2 regions of the Ensifer sp. genome follow, and region 1 is predicted to be linked to the other one. Evidence: riboswitches for the same ligand, from Rfam matches in the RefSeq annotation. Region 1 holds a riboswitch; the other holds the start of a gene.

Region 1 (7,564 bases):
TTCGGCCTGATTACCGGTCGACGGATACGATCTGAAAGCCCGCCTCGTGCGGGCTTTTTCGTGAGCTGAACATAGTTGTTGAGATGCGTTGCGCTAACGCCGATTTAACAATTCGGTTGTTGCTAAAGTGTCTTAACAACGCAATGATGTGACGATTCAGTAAAAGGGCCTCGGCCGTTGCCTATCCTTGAAGCCTCGTTTTCCGTCGCAAGGTACGCAACAGCAACCAAGCGTAGTCAGAAGGACCCGGCCATTGAGGGTGGATGTCGCATCGAGCCTTGAAAAGGACTCTCAAGCACTCCACTTTCATGTGGAAATCATGACAACCGGGAGTGCCGCTGTGGCTCCTGGGAACGGGCCCGAAATCGGGACGGAAAGGAAATGACATGACGAGCAAAACGTCTCCGACGACTGAGAGCGCGACCTATCCGGTCTTGCCGCTTCGCGACATCGTAGTGTTCCCGCACATGATCGTGCCGCTCTTCGTCGGCCGCGAGAAGTCGATCCGTGCACTGGAAGAGGTCATGGGGACGGACAAGCAGATCATGCTTGCCACCCAGATCAACGCGACGGATGACGATCCGGAACCGTCCGCGATCTACCAGGTCGGCACGATCGCCAATGTTCTGCAGCTTCTGAAGCTGCCCGACGGCACGGTCAAGGTGCTGGTCGAAGGGCGCACGCGCGCCAAGATCGACAGCTACACGCCACGCGAAGAATTCTACGAGGCAACGGCACAGGCGCTCGACGAGCCGGAAGAAGATCCGGTCGAGATCGAGGCGCTGAGCCGCTCGGTCGTCTCCGAATTCGAGAGCTACGTGAAGCTCAACAAGAAGATTTCGCCTGAAGTCGTCGGCGTTGCCAGCCAGATCGAAGATTATTCGAAGCTCGCCGATACCGTCGCTTCGCACCTCTCGATCAAGATCGTCGAGAAGCAGGAAATGCTGGAAACCACCAGCGTGAAGATGCGTCTCGAAAAGGCGCTCGGCTTCATGGAAGGCGAGATTTCCGTCCTGCAGGTGGAAAAGCGCATCCGCTCGCGCGTCAAGCGCCAGATGGAGAAGACCCAGCGCGAGTACTATCTCAACGAACAGATGAAGGCGATCCAGAAGGAACTCGGCGACGGCGAAGACGGCCGTGACGAGATGGCCGAAATCGAAGAACGCATCGCCAAGACCAAGCTTTCCAAGGAAGCGCGCGAAAAGGCTGATGCCGAGCTGAAGAAGCTGCGCCAGATGAGCCCGATGTCGGCGGAAGCCACCGTCGTGCGCAACTATCTGGATTGGCTGCTCGGCATGCCCTGGGGCAAGAAGTCCAAGATCAAGACCGACCTTAACCATGCCGAGGAAGTGCTCAACGTCGATCACTTCGGCCTCGACAAGGTCAAGGAACGCATTGTCGAATACCTCGCCGTCCAGGCGCGCTCGACCAAGATCCGGGGCCCGATCCTTTGCCTCGTCGGCCCTCCGGGTGTCGGCAAGACCTCGCTTGCCAAGTCGATCGCCAAGGCGACCGGTCGCGAATATGTCCGCATGGCGCTTGGTGGCGTTCGTGACGAAGCGGAAATCCGCGGTCACCGTCGCACCTATATCGGCTCGATGCCCGGCAAGGTCGTCCAGTCGATGAAGAAGGCCAAGAAGTCCAACCCGCTCTTCCTGTTCGACGAGATCGACAAGATGGGCCAGGACTTCCGCGGCGACCCGTCTTCGGCTCTGCTGGAGGTGCTGGATCCGGAACAGAACTCGACCTTCATGGATCACTACCTGGAAGTTGAATACGATCTGTCCAACGTGATGTTCATCACAACGGCAAACACGCTGAACATTCCGGCGCCGCTGATGGACCGCATGGAAGTGATCCGCATCGCCGGTTACACGGAAGAAGAAAAGCTGGAGATTGCCAAGCGGCATCTGCTGCCCAAGGCGATCCGCGATCACGCGCTTCAGCCGAAGGAGTTTTCGGTCACCGACGGTGCGCTGATGGCGATCATCCAGACCTATACGCGTGAAGCCGGCGTTCGTAACTTCGAGCGCGAACTGATGAAGCTCGCCCGCAAGGCGGTGACCGAGATCATCAAGGGCAAGACCAAGTCTGTGGCCGTTACGGCGGACAATGTTCCAGATTACCTGGGCGTGCCGCGCTACCGTCACGGCGAAGCCGAACGCGACGATCAGGTCGGTGTGGTCACCGGGCTTGCCTGGACCGAGGTCGGCGGCGAACTGCTGACGATCGAAGGCGTCATGATGCCCGGCAAGGGTCGCATGACGGTCACCGGCAACCTGCGTGACGTGATGAAGGAATCGATTTCGGCGGCGGCGTCCTACGTCCGTTCGCGGGCGATCGACTTCGGCATCGAGCCGCCGCTGTTCGACAAGCGCGACATCCACGTGCACGTACCGGAAGGTGCGACGCCCAAGGATGGCCCGTCGGCCGGTGTTGCCATGGCAACGGCAATCGTCTCGGTGATGACCGGTATTCCGATCTCGAAGGACGTGGCGATGACGGGTGAAATCACCCTGCGCGGTCGCGTCCTGCCGATCGGTGGTCTGAAGGAGAAGCTGCTGGCAGCGCTTCGCGGCGGCATCAAGAAGGTGCTGATCCCAGAGGAGAATGCCAAGGATCTCGCGGAGATCCCTGACAACGTGAAGAACGTTCTGGAGATCATTCCTGTCTCGCGCATGGGTGAGGTGCTTGAGCACGCTCTGGTGCGCGTGCCCGAGCCGATCGAATGGGACCCGGCAAACGAACCGGCGACCGTCGCCGCGGTTGATTCGCAGGACGAAGCCGGCGCATCCATCGCTCACTGATCGTCACGGACCGGCGGCGGCAATAGTGTTGCCGCCGGGTCCAATTGGCAGAAAAACGCTTAAGACCGGCCTTTGGCCGGTCTTTTTTGTTGTAAAAGCACGGCCCAAGCCTTGCATTCCAAGGGATTAGGCGCAATTGGGAATGGCAAGGCGCAGGCGATGCGAAAGCCGCCGCGGCTTAAAAACACAGTTGTTTCGAACCATTTTGAAAGGGGTGGAAACATGAACAAAAATGAGCTCGTGTCTGCCGTTGCTGAGAAGGCCGGACTTTCCAAGACCGACGCATCTTCCGCAGTTGATGCAGTTTTCGAGACCATCCAGGCTGAACTGAAGAACGGCGGCGACATTCGCCTCGTCGGTTTCGGCAACTTCTCCGTTTCGCGTCGCGAAGCCTCCAAGGGCCGCAACCCGTCCACGGGCGCTGAAGTTGACATTCCGGCACGCAACGTTCCGAAGTTCACGGCCGGCAAGGGCCTGAAGGATGCCGTTAACGGCTGATAAGTTTGCTTGACGGCCGGATACGAGGCCGGCAGTCCAAGTCTTGAAGGGTTCGGCTCACGCCGGACCCTTTTGCGTTGCGGCGACCTTGCAGCCGCGCAGTCTTTCGTCTACGGCTCGATCTGTTCTCAGGGCGGGGTGAAAGTCCCCACCGGCGGTAAGGGTTTCGGCCCAAGCCCGCGAGCACTTCCGGCGTCTCGGCAATGGAAGGTAGCAGATCCGGTGCAATTCCGGAGCCGACGGTCACAGTCCGGATGGAAGAGAATGAACGAGGTGCGAGGGGCAGGGCTGCCCGTCGTCGCATACGGCGTTCATGCGTCCTGATTTGTGTTGGTCCCTGTTTGCGGATGAAGGACATGAATCAGACTACCCAAGTGCTTTTTACCTCCCGTGCCGTGGCCGGCGCCGCCTGGATGATCCTGGCCGGGGTCGCCTTTGCCTTGCTCAATGTCGTCACCCAATGGATGACGATGCAACTCGGCTACTCCGCGACGTCGACGGCCTTCTGGCAATATGCCTTTGCGCTTGTCTTTTCCCTGCCGTTCCTGCTGCGGGTCGGTCTGTCGGCGATGCGCACCGACTACCCCTGGCGCCATGTCGTTCGCGTTGGACTTGCGGCACTGGGCGTTGCGGCATGGGTGTCGGGCCTTGCCTCCGTCCCGATCTGGCAAGCCATCGCGCTGGTGATGACGTCGCCATTCTTCATCATTCTCGGCGCACGCCTTTTCCTCGGCGAGCGCGTGGGGGCTGCGCGCTGGGCCGCGGCCGCCGTCGGCTTTGCCGGTGCCACCATCATCCTGCAACCCTGGTCGGAGACTTTCACCTGGGCGGCGCTGCTGCCGGTCTTGTCGGCATTGCTCTGGGGCGCGTCGTCGCTCATCACCAAGAGCCTGACAGGCATCGAGCGCCCTGAAACGATCACGGTCTGGCTGCTGGTCCTCCTGACGCCGATCAACGGCGTGCTGGCGCTATCGGCAGGGTTCGTCGTACCGGGTGGGACGATCCTCGCGCTTCTCGTCCTGGCAGGCCTGCTGACGGTGGTGGCGCAATATCTTCTGACCCTTGCCTACAGCGTTGCCGACGCGGCTTATGTGCAGCCCTTCGACGATCTGAAGCTGCCGCTCAATGTGCTGGCCGGTTGGCTGGTCTTCGGCTACGCACCGAGCGGCTATCTGTGGCTCGGGGCCATCCTCATCCTCGGCGCCTCGCTTTTCATCATGCGGCACGAGATGAATCGCGAGCGCAGAACCGCATAGCGCCACGCTGCACAACAAAGGCGCGGGATTGTCATGCGCCTGTCATCGCCATCCCGCAGAAACCCCCTTGTTTTGAAGATTCGAACTGGGGGATTTCATGACCATTTCATCATGCAGAACGGCACTTGCCGCCATGCTTCTCGCGTCCGTCGCATTTCCGGCCGCAGCCGAACCGGTGTTCAATCGCATCGCGTCCTTCGCAGTGGCAGACAACCTGCCTGAAGGCGATGCCCGCAAGGAAGCGACATCGGCGGAAATCATCACTGCCACCGAAGACGGCAACACGCTGATCTATTCCGATAGCCCCGGCAAGCGCATCGGTCTCATCGACATCACCGATGCCAAGACACCGAAGCCGGCCGGCATCGTCGGTTTCGATGGCGAGCCGACATCGGTTGCCGTCGCAGGTGGAAAGGCCCTGGTCGCGGTCAACACCAGCGAGAGCTTCACCAAGCCGTCGGGTTTCCTTGCCACCGTCGATGTCGCCTCCAAAAGGATCGAAGCGACCTGTGATCTCGGTGGCCAGCCGGACAGCGTTGCCGTCAACAAGGACCGGACGCTGGCGGCGATCGCCATCGAGAACGAGCGTGACGAAGAGGTCAACGACGGCAAGATCCCGCAGATGCCGGCCGGCGACCTGGTAATCCTGTCGCTGAACGACGGCGTTGCCGATTGCGCCACGATCAAGCACGTGACCCTGACCGGCCTTGCCGAGGTTGCCGGCGACGATCCGGAGCCGGAATTCGTCTCCTTCAACGGCAAGGACGAGATCGCGCTGACGCTGCAGGAGAACAACCACATCGTCATCATCGACGCCAAGTCGGCAACGGTGAAGACGCATTTCTCCGCAGGCAGCGTCGACCTCAAGGACATCGATACCAAGCGCGACGGCGCGATCGCCTTCAAGGACGAGCAGCCTGGCCGCAAGCGCGAGCCCGATGCCGTCAAGTGGCTCGACGACAACCGCATCGTCGTCGCCAACGAAGGCGACTATGAGGGCGGTTCGCGTGGCTTCACCGTCTTCGACACGTCAGGCAAGGTGTTGTTCGAGTCGGGCGCAAGCTTCGAACACGCGATCGCATCGATCGGCCACTATCCCGAGAAGCGTTCGTCGGCCAAGGGCGTCGAGCCGGAGGGCCTGGAGGCCGCAAAGTTCGGTAACGACAATCTGTTCTTCGTGCTTGCCGAGCGTGCATCTGTCGTCGGCGTCTACAAGGACACCGGCGCTGAACCGGAGCTCCTGCAGTTGCTGCCGTCGGGCATCTCGCCTGAAGGTGCCGTCGCGATCCCGTCGCGCAACCTGCTTGCCACCGCAAACGAGGTCGATCTCGGTGAGGACGGCGGCGCGCGTTCACACGTGATGCTCTATGAGCGCGGTGAAGGCGTGGCCGCCTATCCGCAAATCCGCTCGGCCGACAAGGATGGTTTGCCGGTCGGATTCGGCGCGCTTTCGGGCCTGGTCGCCGTGGCCGACAAGCCGGGCTTCCTGCGCGCCGTCAACGATTCGGTTTACGCATCGCAGCCAACCATCTTCACCATCGACGCGACGCAGAAGCCGGCGCTGATCACCGAAGCCCTTCGCATCACCCGCGATGGCGCGCCGGCACAGAAGCTCGACATCGAAGGCATCGCCAATGACGGGGAAGGGGGCTTCTGGCTCGTTTCGGAAGGCAATTCCGACAAGCTCTACAGCCACGCCCTGCTGAAGGTGAACAAGAAGGGTGAGATCAAGAAGGAGATCGCGCTTCCCGAAGCTTTGCGTGCCGGCGAAACCCGCTTCGGTTTCGAGGGTGTGACGGTCGTTGGCGAAGGCGACGATCAGGTTCTGTGGATGGCGGTGCAGCGCGAGTGGAAGGACGACCAGAAGGGCTTCGTCAAGCTCGTCTCCTACAAGCCGTCGAGCGAAGAATGGGGCGCCGTTCGCTATCCGCTCGAAAAGGCTGATGGCGGCTGGGTCGGCCTGTCGGAAATCTCGGTCCACGGCGACTATGCCTACATCATCGAACGCGACAACCTGATCGGCCAGGCTGCAAAGCTGAAGAAGCTCTATCGCGTGGCACTCGCAGAGTTGAAGCCGGCAGAACTTGGCGGCGAACTGCCTGTCGTCAAGAAGGAAGTGGTTCGCGATCTCATTCCCGATCTGAAGGCTCTGAACGGTTACGTCGTCGACAAGGTCGAAGGCTTCACCGTCGATGCAGCAGGCAACGGCTATGTCGTCACCGACAATGACGGGGTCGATGATTCCTCCGGTGAAACGCTGTTCTTCTCCATCGGTGCCATCGACGCGATGTAAGCGTCTGGCCAGGAGAAAAACGGAAGAGGCCGGAACATGACGTCCCGGCCTCTTTTTGTTCCGGACAGCTCTAATGGGGAAGAATGCGCCTAGCGTGCGACCGCGATCTGCGCGGCTTCCGCCTCGTCCTTGCGCTTGCGGATCTCGTCGGTCCTGTCCACCAGCTTGCCGACGATATCGAAGAGCTGATCCAGCTCCTTGTCGTCCAGCGCCGAGAAGATCTCCTCGATCAGCTGCTTGCGCGGATGTTCGGCGGCCTCAAGAATGACGCGGCCGGTATCGGTGATCGAGACGATCTTGGCGCGGCGGTCCTCGGGGTCCGGCTTGCGCGTCACCAGCCGGTCGCGCTCCAGGCCATCGATCGCTTCGGTGACGGTTCGTGGCGCAAAGTTCAATGCGCAGGCGATATCCGTTGAGCGACAGGGGCCGAGCTTGCTCAGGAAGAACAGGAATTTGCTGCGCGCCAGCGAAACGCCTTCCTCCGTCATGGACTCGTTCACCAGCCGATGGACGCGGTGGTAAAGCTCAAACAGCCTGTCGGAAACTTCAAATGTCTTCTTCATGATCATCGTTGGAAATTTGTGAGGTGCCATGTGAAATGGTAGCAACATTATTGATAGTTACAATTGCTACATTTGTCGACTAAAACCTCTGCCGTTTCACGGTAATGGCTGCCACAGACAAGAAACGGCCCCCGTTTCCGGAGGCCG
Region 2 (7,564 bases), 1.2 Mb from region 1:
CCATGGTCAAGGCCGGCAAGGTTCCGCAGGAACTGATCGACGCCCTGCCGCCGGCAGCAGCCTATGAGAAGGCCTACTTCCCGACGCTCGAGGAAGTCGACGCCAACAAGGCAGCCGTCACCGGCGCATGGGATTCCGTCGTCGGCGCCAACGTTCAGTAAGCGTTTCCACAACCATGCTGCCCCGGCCGGTTTTCCGGCCGGGGCAGATGCGATATCGCTCGCATCTTTCCTCGTCCTCCTCGACATGAGGACGAAAACATGCAGCAATTCAATGTGCTACAGCGACCTTTGCGCGTCGGGAGGACGCGCAAAGGTCGCTGTAGAAAATTCAATGAACGACCGCGTCCGTAGCGCGGCATCTCGGGGCGAACGGAATGTCATCTGCTCACACCGGCGCCAGGCCACCTGCGCGCCGCCTTCCGCTTCACTGGCTCGGCGTCCTGCCCTTTGCGGCGTTCGTGTTGCTGTTTCTCATTCTGCCGACGATGAAGATCGTGGTCGGCGCCTTCCAGACGCCTGAGGGCGGCTTCACCTTCGACAACATCATCGGCCTGTTCACGCCCTCGATCCTCTCGGCCTACTGGATCTCCATCAAGATCAGCATCGCCTCGGCGCTTCTCGGCTGCCTGATCGGCTTTGCGATTGCGTCCGCAGTCGTCTTCGGCGGATTGCCGAAATGGATCCGCGGGCCGCTGCTGACCTTTTCCGGCGTCGCCTCGAACTTCGCCGGCGTGCCGCTCGCCTTCGCCTTTCTGGCGACGCTCGGCCCCGTCGGCATCCTGACCGTCTTCCTGCGCTCCAACTTCGGCCTCGACCTGAGGCTGCTCGGCTTCAACCTCCTGTCCTTCTGGGGGCTGACCGTCACCTATCTGTTCTTCCAGATCCCGCTGATGATCCTGATCATCACCCCGGCGCTCGACGGCTTGAAGCGCGAATGGCGCGAGGCGGCCGAAATTCTCGGCGCCACCGGCCTGCAATACTGGCGCATGGTCGCCTTTCCGATCCTTCTGCCCTCGCTGCTCGGCACGCTGGCACTCCTGTTCGCCAATGCCTTCGGCGCGGTTGCGACCGCGATCGCGCTCACCGGCTCGTCGCTGTCGATCGTGCCGATCCTGCTCTTCGCCCAGATCCGCGGCGACGTTCTCGGCAATCCGCATCTCGGCTACGCGCTCGCCTTCGGCATGATCGTCGTGACCGGCATCGCCAACGCGATCTACATCTGGCTTCGCGCCCGCAGCGAGAGGTGGCTGAAATGAAGAAGATCTGGGCCTGGGGGGCCCTCGTTTTCGGCCTCCTCTATTTCACCCTGCCGCTGATCGGCATGACGAACTTCTCCTTGAAGATGCGTCGCGGCGAGTATTCCTTCGACGCCTATGGCAAGGTCTTCAGCGATCCGCGCTTTCAGGAGACCTTCACCTATTCGATCATGCAGGCGCTGTTCACGATCCTGTTCGGCGTTCTGCTGGTGGTGCCCACGGCCTACTGGGTTCGCCTGAAGCTGCCGCGGCTGCGGCCCTACATCGAGTTCATCACGCTTCTGCCGCTCGTCATCCCGGCGATCGTGATCGTTTTCGGCTACATCCGTCTCTACAACACCTCGAGCTGGCTGCCTTTGACCGGATCGATCTTCGGCACCAACGTGCTTTTGATGTTCGGCTACGCCATCCTCGCCCTGCCCTACATGTACCGGGCGGTGGATACCGGGCTCCGCACGATCGACATCGCGACGCTCACCGAAGCCGCCCAGAGCCTCGGGGCAGGCTGGGCGACCATTCTCGGGCGGATCATTCTGCCGAACGTCCTGGTCGCGGTGCTCTCCGGTGCCTTCCTGACATTTGCCATCGTCATCGGCGAATTCACCATGGCAGCACTTCTGAACCGGCCGGCCTTCGGTCCGTACATGCAGCTTCTCGGCGCCAACCGCGCCTATGAGCCAGCCGCTCTCGCCGTCATCGCGTTCGGCATCACCTGGGGCTGCCTCGGCCTCATCCAGCTCGTCTCGCGCTTTCAAAAAAGCGCGCCTCCCAAGGCCTGAGGATCGGTCCATATGAGTTTCCTGACACTGACCAACATCCAGAAATCCTTCGGCCCCGTGCAGGTCGTGCATGGCTTCGACATGTCGATCGAGAAGGGCGAATTCGTCTCGTTCCTCGGCCCGTCGGGCTGCGGCAAGACGACCGTGCTGCGCATGATCGCCGGCTTCGAGATGCCGTCCAGCGGATCCATCGTCATCAACGGCAAGGACCAGGGCACGCTGAAGCCGAACCAGCGCAACATCGGCATGGTATTCCAGGCCTATGCGCTGTTCCCGAACATGAACGTCGCCGACAACGTCGCCTTCGGCCTGAAGGTTGCCGGCGCGCCTAAGGCGGAGATCGACGCGCGCGTCAAGCAGATGCTCAGCCTGATCAAGCTCGAGCACCTGGCCGATCGTTTTCCCTATCAGCTCTCCGGCGGCCAACAGCAGCGCGTGGCGCTTGCCCGCGCGCTTGCCGCCAAGCCGCAGGTGCTGTTGCTCGACGAGCCGCTGTCGGCCCTCGACGCCAAGATCCGCGTGTCGCTGCGCGAGGAAATCCGCCAGATCCAGCAGCAGCTCGGCATCACCACCGTCTTCGTCACCCATGACCAGGAAGAGGCACTGTCGATCTCCGACCGCATCGTAGTGATGAATTCGGGCCGCGCCGACCAGATCGGCACGCCCTTCGAGATCTACAACACGCCCGCCACCCGCTTCGTCGCCTCCTTCGTCGGCACGCTCAACATCATCGAGGCCAAGGTGGCAGATCCGGCCACGGGCACCGTTGCCATCGGCGACCAAAAGGTATCGCTGAAGGAGCCGATTTCCGGCATGAAGGGCGGCGACCCCATTTCGCTGGCGCTGCGCCCGGAGGCGGGCTCGATCGCCGACAGCGCCAAGGGTGATACCGCGCTCACCGGCGAGGTGGTTTCGACCAGCTTCCTCGGCTCGGTCATCCGCACAAAGCTGCGCATTGGCGGCGACGTCATCTCCTTCGACATGTTCAACGATCCCGGCCTGACGCCGCCCGCCTACGGCGACAACGTCACGCTGCGCTTCGCCGCCAAGGATCTGCTCGTCATTCGCGAGTAAGATCGGACGTGCAAAGACCGAGCGCTGCCGGAACCATTTCGCCCGGCAGCGCCCGGTCTTGGAAAAATCTGTCGTAATTTCCAGGATTTTCGTCGCGCCACGCGTTTGACCCCGCGTGGCCGTTCTATATAGTCGGCCCTGTTCTCAGGGCGGGGTGAAACTCCCCACCGGCGGTAGCGATCACTACAGCGCCGCGCGTTATACAGACGCGCAAAGGTCGCTGTAGAACTTAACGTGCTGCATGTTTTGTCCTTAAATCAGTGAGGTTTAAGGAAACATGCAGGGATCGAAGCCCGCGAGCGCCTTGGAGTCGGCAACGGTTCCAGGGGTCAGCAGATCCGGTCAGATTCCGGAGCCGACGGTTAAAGTCCGGATGGAAGAGAGCAAGCAGGAACGTGAACCCCGCGCACGGGGTTTCGCGCGCATGCATGTTCGCCCGACGGGAAAATTGGAAACGCCAAACCCTGGAAGGCCGAGACCATGACTATTCTTTCCCACCCCACCGCCAAGATCGCGATTGTCCGTGCCCGCTGGCATGCAGACATCGTCGACCGTTGCGTCGATGCCTTCATCGCGCAGTGGACGAAGCTCGGCGGTTCTGCCGCCGACGTCGAGATCTTCGACGTGCCGGGCGCGCTCGAAATCCCGCTGCACGCTCAGAAGCTCGCAAGGACCGGCCGCTACGCCGCGATCCTCGGCACCGCCTTCGTCGTCGACGGCGGCATCTACCGGCATGATTTTGTTGCCGGCACGGTGCTCGACGGCATGATGCGCGTCCAGCTCGACACCGACGTGCCGGTGCTGTCCGCCGTGCTCACGCCGCACAATTTCCAGGAAAGCGCGCCGCTGATCGCCTTCTTCCGCGAACATTTCGTGACGAAGGGCGAAGAGGCCGCCAATGCCTGCGCCCAGATCCTCGACGCCCGCGCCAAACTGGCGCTGGTCAACGCCTGATCTCAAGACAGCGACACCGTGACCGGCAGCCCCTCATCCGGCCTGCCGGCCACCTTCTCCCCGGCTGGCGGGGAGAAGGACATGCGTGGCACGCGCTCGCGTCCAGCATCGTCATCCGATAACCCTGACCGACGGAATGGATTTCAAGGCGCGCGGCGCGTGAAAGCGTACGCCGCATGCTCGACAGTTCCCTCTCCCCGTTTACGGGGAGAGGGCTAGGGTCAGGGGCAACGCTGCGCCAAACGAGTGAAACACCGACGCGGGCGAAAGCGATGCCCTTCTTGAATCAACCTCTGAAGCACCTGAATCGACCTGCAAGCACCGACGCTTAGGCCGCTGTTTCGACTCGACAATTCCCCGACGCTCAATGCGCCGGCTCGGCCTCTGCAAGGCACCGTTCCAGCGCCGCCATGCGGTGGCGGTGACCAACCGCCTCGAACCCGACGACGGTGACGAACGGCGCGAACATCAGGATAACAAGGCAGACCGCCATGTCGACGCCGGCGATCGCAGCCGCGATCGACGTCGCCAGCAACAGGGCGGTTCCCGCGAGCAACCACGCGTGCAGCGCCTCTGCCTGCCTGAGCAGATAGGCATACATGCCGTAGACCAGGCCGATATAGGCCCCGACCGGAACGGCGACGGTGAGCACCGTTGCCAGCGAGCCGATATGCGCCTTATGCTCGATGTAATAGGCGGCGACATGCAGGCCGGCGCCGGTCGCCACGATCGCCGCAAAGATGAACATGTGGCCATAGCCCCAGACGAAGGAGCGCCGGCGGTGCGCATGCAGCACCTCCGCACTCGGCAACAGGAAGTAGATCCACCACATGCCGAAGGTGAGCCCGGTGCCGGCGAGGCAGACGAGCGCGACGTCGAGGTTCCACCCCTCCCCGTCGACGACGGCGGTAATCGAGGCGACTGTGCCGACGACGCCCTCGCCAAGCGCGATGATCGCAAGAAGCCCGTAGCGTTCGGCGATGTGGTGCGCATGCCAGGGCGTGCCGCCATGCCGCGTCTCGGCGATATAGGGCCCGAGCATCTCGATCGCCGTCAGCACCACCACCATGGCAATGGACACCGTGAGCGAGAAATCGAAGAAGATCAGAACGATCCAGCCAAGCTGGGCAATGCCGATGGCGATCACATAGGTCATGCAGGCCTCGCGCCTGAGCGGATCCTGGCGGGTGGCGCGCAGCCACTGGAAGATCATCGCCACGCGCATCACCACATAGCCGAGCACCATCACGCCATTGTCGAGATGCCCGCCCACGTCGATCGAGTGGAACATGGCCGGAAGCCCGATCGCCAGGATCAGCACGCCGACCATCTGCACCATGGTGACGCAGCGAAACACCCAGTCGTCGGTGTCATAGGCGGACGCAAACCAGGTAAAATTGATCCAGGCCCAGCAGATGGCGAAGATCGCGAGCGTAAAGCCGATCAACCCCGCCTTGAAATGTCCTTCGGCCATCAGATGCGCAAGCTGCGACGCCGCAAGGCTGAAGGCGATGACGAAGGTCAGGTCGAACAGAAGCTCGAGCGTCGTTGCGGTGCGATGATGTTCGTGGGTATCGCGGCCGCTCATGCGGGCCAGCCGATGGGCTGCTGGATGGGACGATGTCGTGGTGGCGTCGGACATGGGGCAGCATTCCTCGTTGACGGAATGCAAGAATATTCAAATATTTGCAGAAGCCTCGTCAAGCGCGCAGCGCCGGATCACCCAGTATTGGCTGGAGATGAAAACGCCCGGCATCTCTGCCGGGCGTCTCGCCGCAATGCGCGAGGGAGGATCAACGTGCATTGCGGTATCAGCGTATCTCCAGCAAACGCGCTAGACGGTTTGCGCTGGACATGTCTGAAGCAGGCAGATGGAGCGTCTCCCGGGCCGGATCGGGCCGGAAACGCTCCGTTGCTCGATCGAATTACTTCGCCGCGTCGAGACGATCGATCGCGTCGACATTGCCGGCCGAAGGGCCGTTCGGGTCGAACTCGGAGGCGAGCCACGCGTCGACGATCGACTTGGCCAGCTCGGGTCCGATGACGCGGGCGCCCATGGTGATGATCTGGGCGTTGTTCGACTTGGCCGCCCGCTCGGCGGAATAGGTGTCGTGGGTCAGCGCGGCGCGGATGCCCGGCACCTTGTTGGCCGAGATGCAGACGCCGATCCCGGTGCCGCAGAACAGGATGCCGCGCTCGTTCTCGCCGTCGACGATGGTCTGCGCCAGCTTCTGCGACAGGTCGGCGTAAAAGCCGGACTGGCTGAGGTCGCTGACCTCGAGGCCGGTTTTGCTCTTCAGGTGCGCGGCGATGACGTCGAGCAAGGGCTTGCCGGCGCTGTCTGCTCCGATTGCGATCTTCATGATGGTTCCTTTCCGTCGTTTTGGTTGGCGTGCGGGGGACTCAGATCGCCCCGGAGACACGCTTGAGAATGTCGAGATAGCCGTTGACGTCCCAGGCCGAGCGGCCGATGAACAGGCCGTCGATATGCTTCTGGGCAATCAGTTCCTCGCAATTGCCGGGATTGACGCTGCCGCCGTAGAGCACGGGCACGCGCACGCCGAGTGCGGCTTCAGCCACATCGGCGATGCGCTTGTGGCGCTCGTCGGCATAATCGGATGTTGCCGGGATGCCGTTGACGCCGATCGCCCAGACCGGCTCATAGGCAAGCAGGACAGTCGCTTTGCGGGCATCGCCTTCCAGCAGTTCCAGCGCCCCTTCCACCTGCCGCTTCAACACGGCATCCGCCTCGCCCGCTTCGCGCTCGGCAAGCGTCTCGCCGATGCAGATCAGCGGCACCAGGCCATGGCGCACGGCTGCCGCCGTCTTCAGGCCGACGGTCCGGTCGGTCTCGCCGAAATGCTCGCGGCGTTCGCTGTGACCGAGTTCGACGACGTCGAGATTGCAATCCCGCAGCATCACCGGCGACACTTCGCCGGTCCAGGCACCGGCATCGTCCCAGTGCATGTTCTGCGCGCCGACCTTGACGCTGGTTGCGGCCAGCCGCTCCTTGACCTGGCGAACGGCGGTAAAAGGCGGGATGACGAAACGCTGGATGCGCTCATCGCGCGTAGCGTCGGCGGCGGCCAGCCCATCGGCAAAGACCATGGCCTCCGTCAGCGTCTTGTTCATCTTCCAGCTTGTGCCCACCCAGAGCTGCGGCTTGGTCATGTTTTCTCCGATATTTTTCGTGTGTCGACCTGGACCAGGCGAATACCGGCTTCGCCGAGCGCCTCGGCATGCTCGTCCGCCACCTCGGCGCCGGTCAGCACCGCGTCGAAGGCGTCGAGCCCGGTCAGGAAATGAAGGGCGGACCGGCCGAACTTGTCGTGATCCACCATGAGATATTTGCGCGCGGCCGACTTCACCATCAGGCGCTTGGCCTGCACGACCTCCTGGTCCTGGTGGAAGGCTGCCGTTCCCGCGACCGCGGAACTGGAAAGGAAGGCGATGTCGACGCGCAGCGAACGTAGCGCCTCTTCGGTGACTATGCCGAAGA

What was found. A riboswitch is a leader RNA that binds a small molecule or an ion and turns the genes downstream of it on or off. The one in region 1 is predicted to bind FMN.
Region 2: it holds a riboswitch for FMN, as region 1 does, so the genes downstream of both, RTP54_RS12430 (6,7-dimethyl-8-ribityllumazine synthase) here and RTP54_RS06395 (DMT family transporter) in region 1, are expected to answer to the same signal.

The regions. Positions count from the first base shown of each region.
Region 1 is NZ_DALZXU010000001.1:1,317,340-1,324,903, forward strand. It holds gene clpX (ATP-dependent Clp protease ATP-binding subunit ClpX) at 1-10, shown strand, start outside; gene lon (endopeptidase La) at 387-2,807, shown strand; gene hupB (DNA-binding protein HupB) at 3,030-3,305, shown strand; FMN riboswitch at 3,426-3,575, shown strand; gene RTP54_RS06395 (DMT family transporter) at 3,653-4,561, shown strand; gene RTP54_RS06400 (esterase-like activity of phytase family protein) at 4,659-6,854, shown strand; gene RTP54_RS06405 (MarR family winged helix-turn-helix transcriptional regulator) at 6,944-7,417, opposite strand.
Region 2 is NZ_DALZXU010000001.1:2,542,357-2,549,920, forward strand. It holds gene RTP54_RS12410 (ABC transporter substrate-binding protein) at 1-161, shown strand, start outside; gene RTP54_RS12415 (ABC transporter permease) at 377-1,258, shown strand; gene RTP54_RS12420 (ABC transporter permease) at 1,255-2,037, shown strand; gene RTP54_RS12425 (ABC transporter ATP-binding protein) at 2,050-3,111, shown strand; FMN riboswitch at 3,248-3,500, shown strand; gene RTP54_RS12430 (6,7-dimethyl-8-ribityllumazine synthase) at 3,592-4,065, shown strand; gene RTP54_RS12435 (low temperature requirement protein A) at 4,430-5,707, opposite strand; gene RTP54_RS12440 (RpiB/LacA/LacB family sugar-phosphate isomerase) at 5,991-6,428, opposite strand; gene RTP54_RS12445 (triose-phosphate isomerase) at 6,469-7,236, opposite strand; gene RTP54_RS12450 (DeoR/GlpR family DNA-binding transcription regulator) at 7,233-7,564, opposite strand, start outside.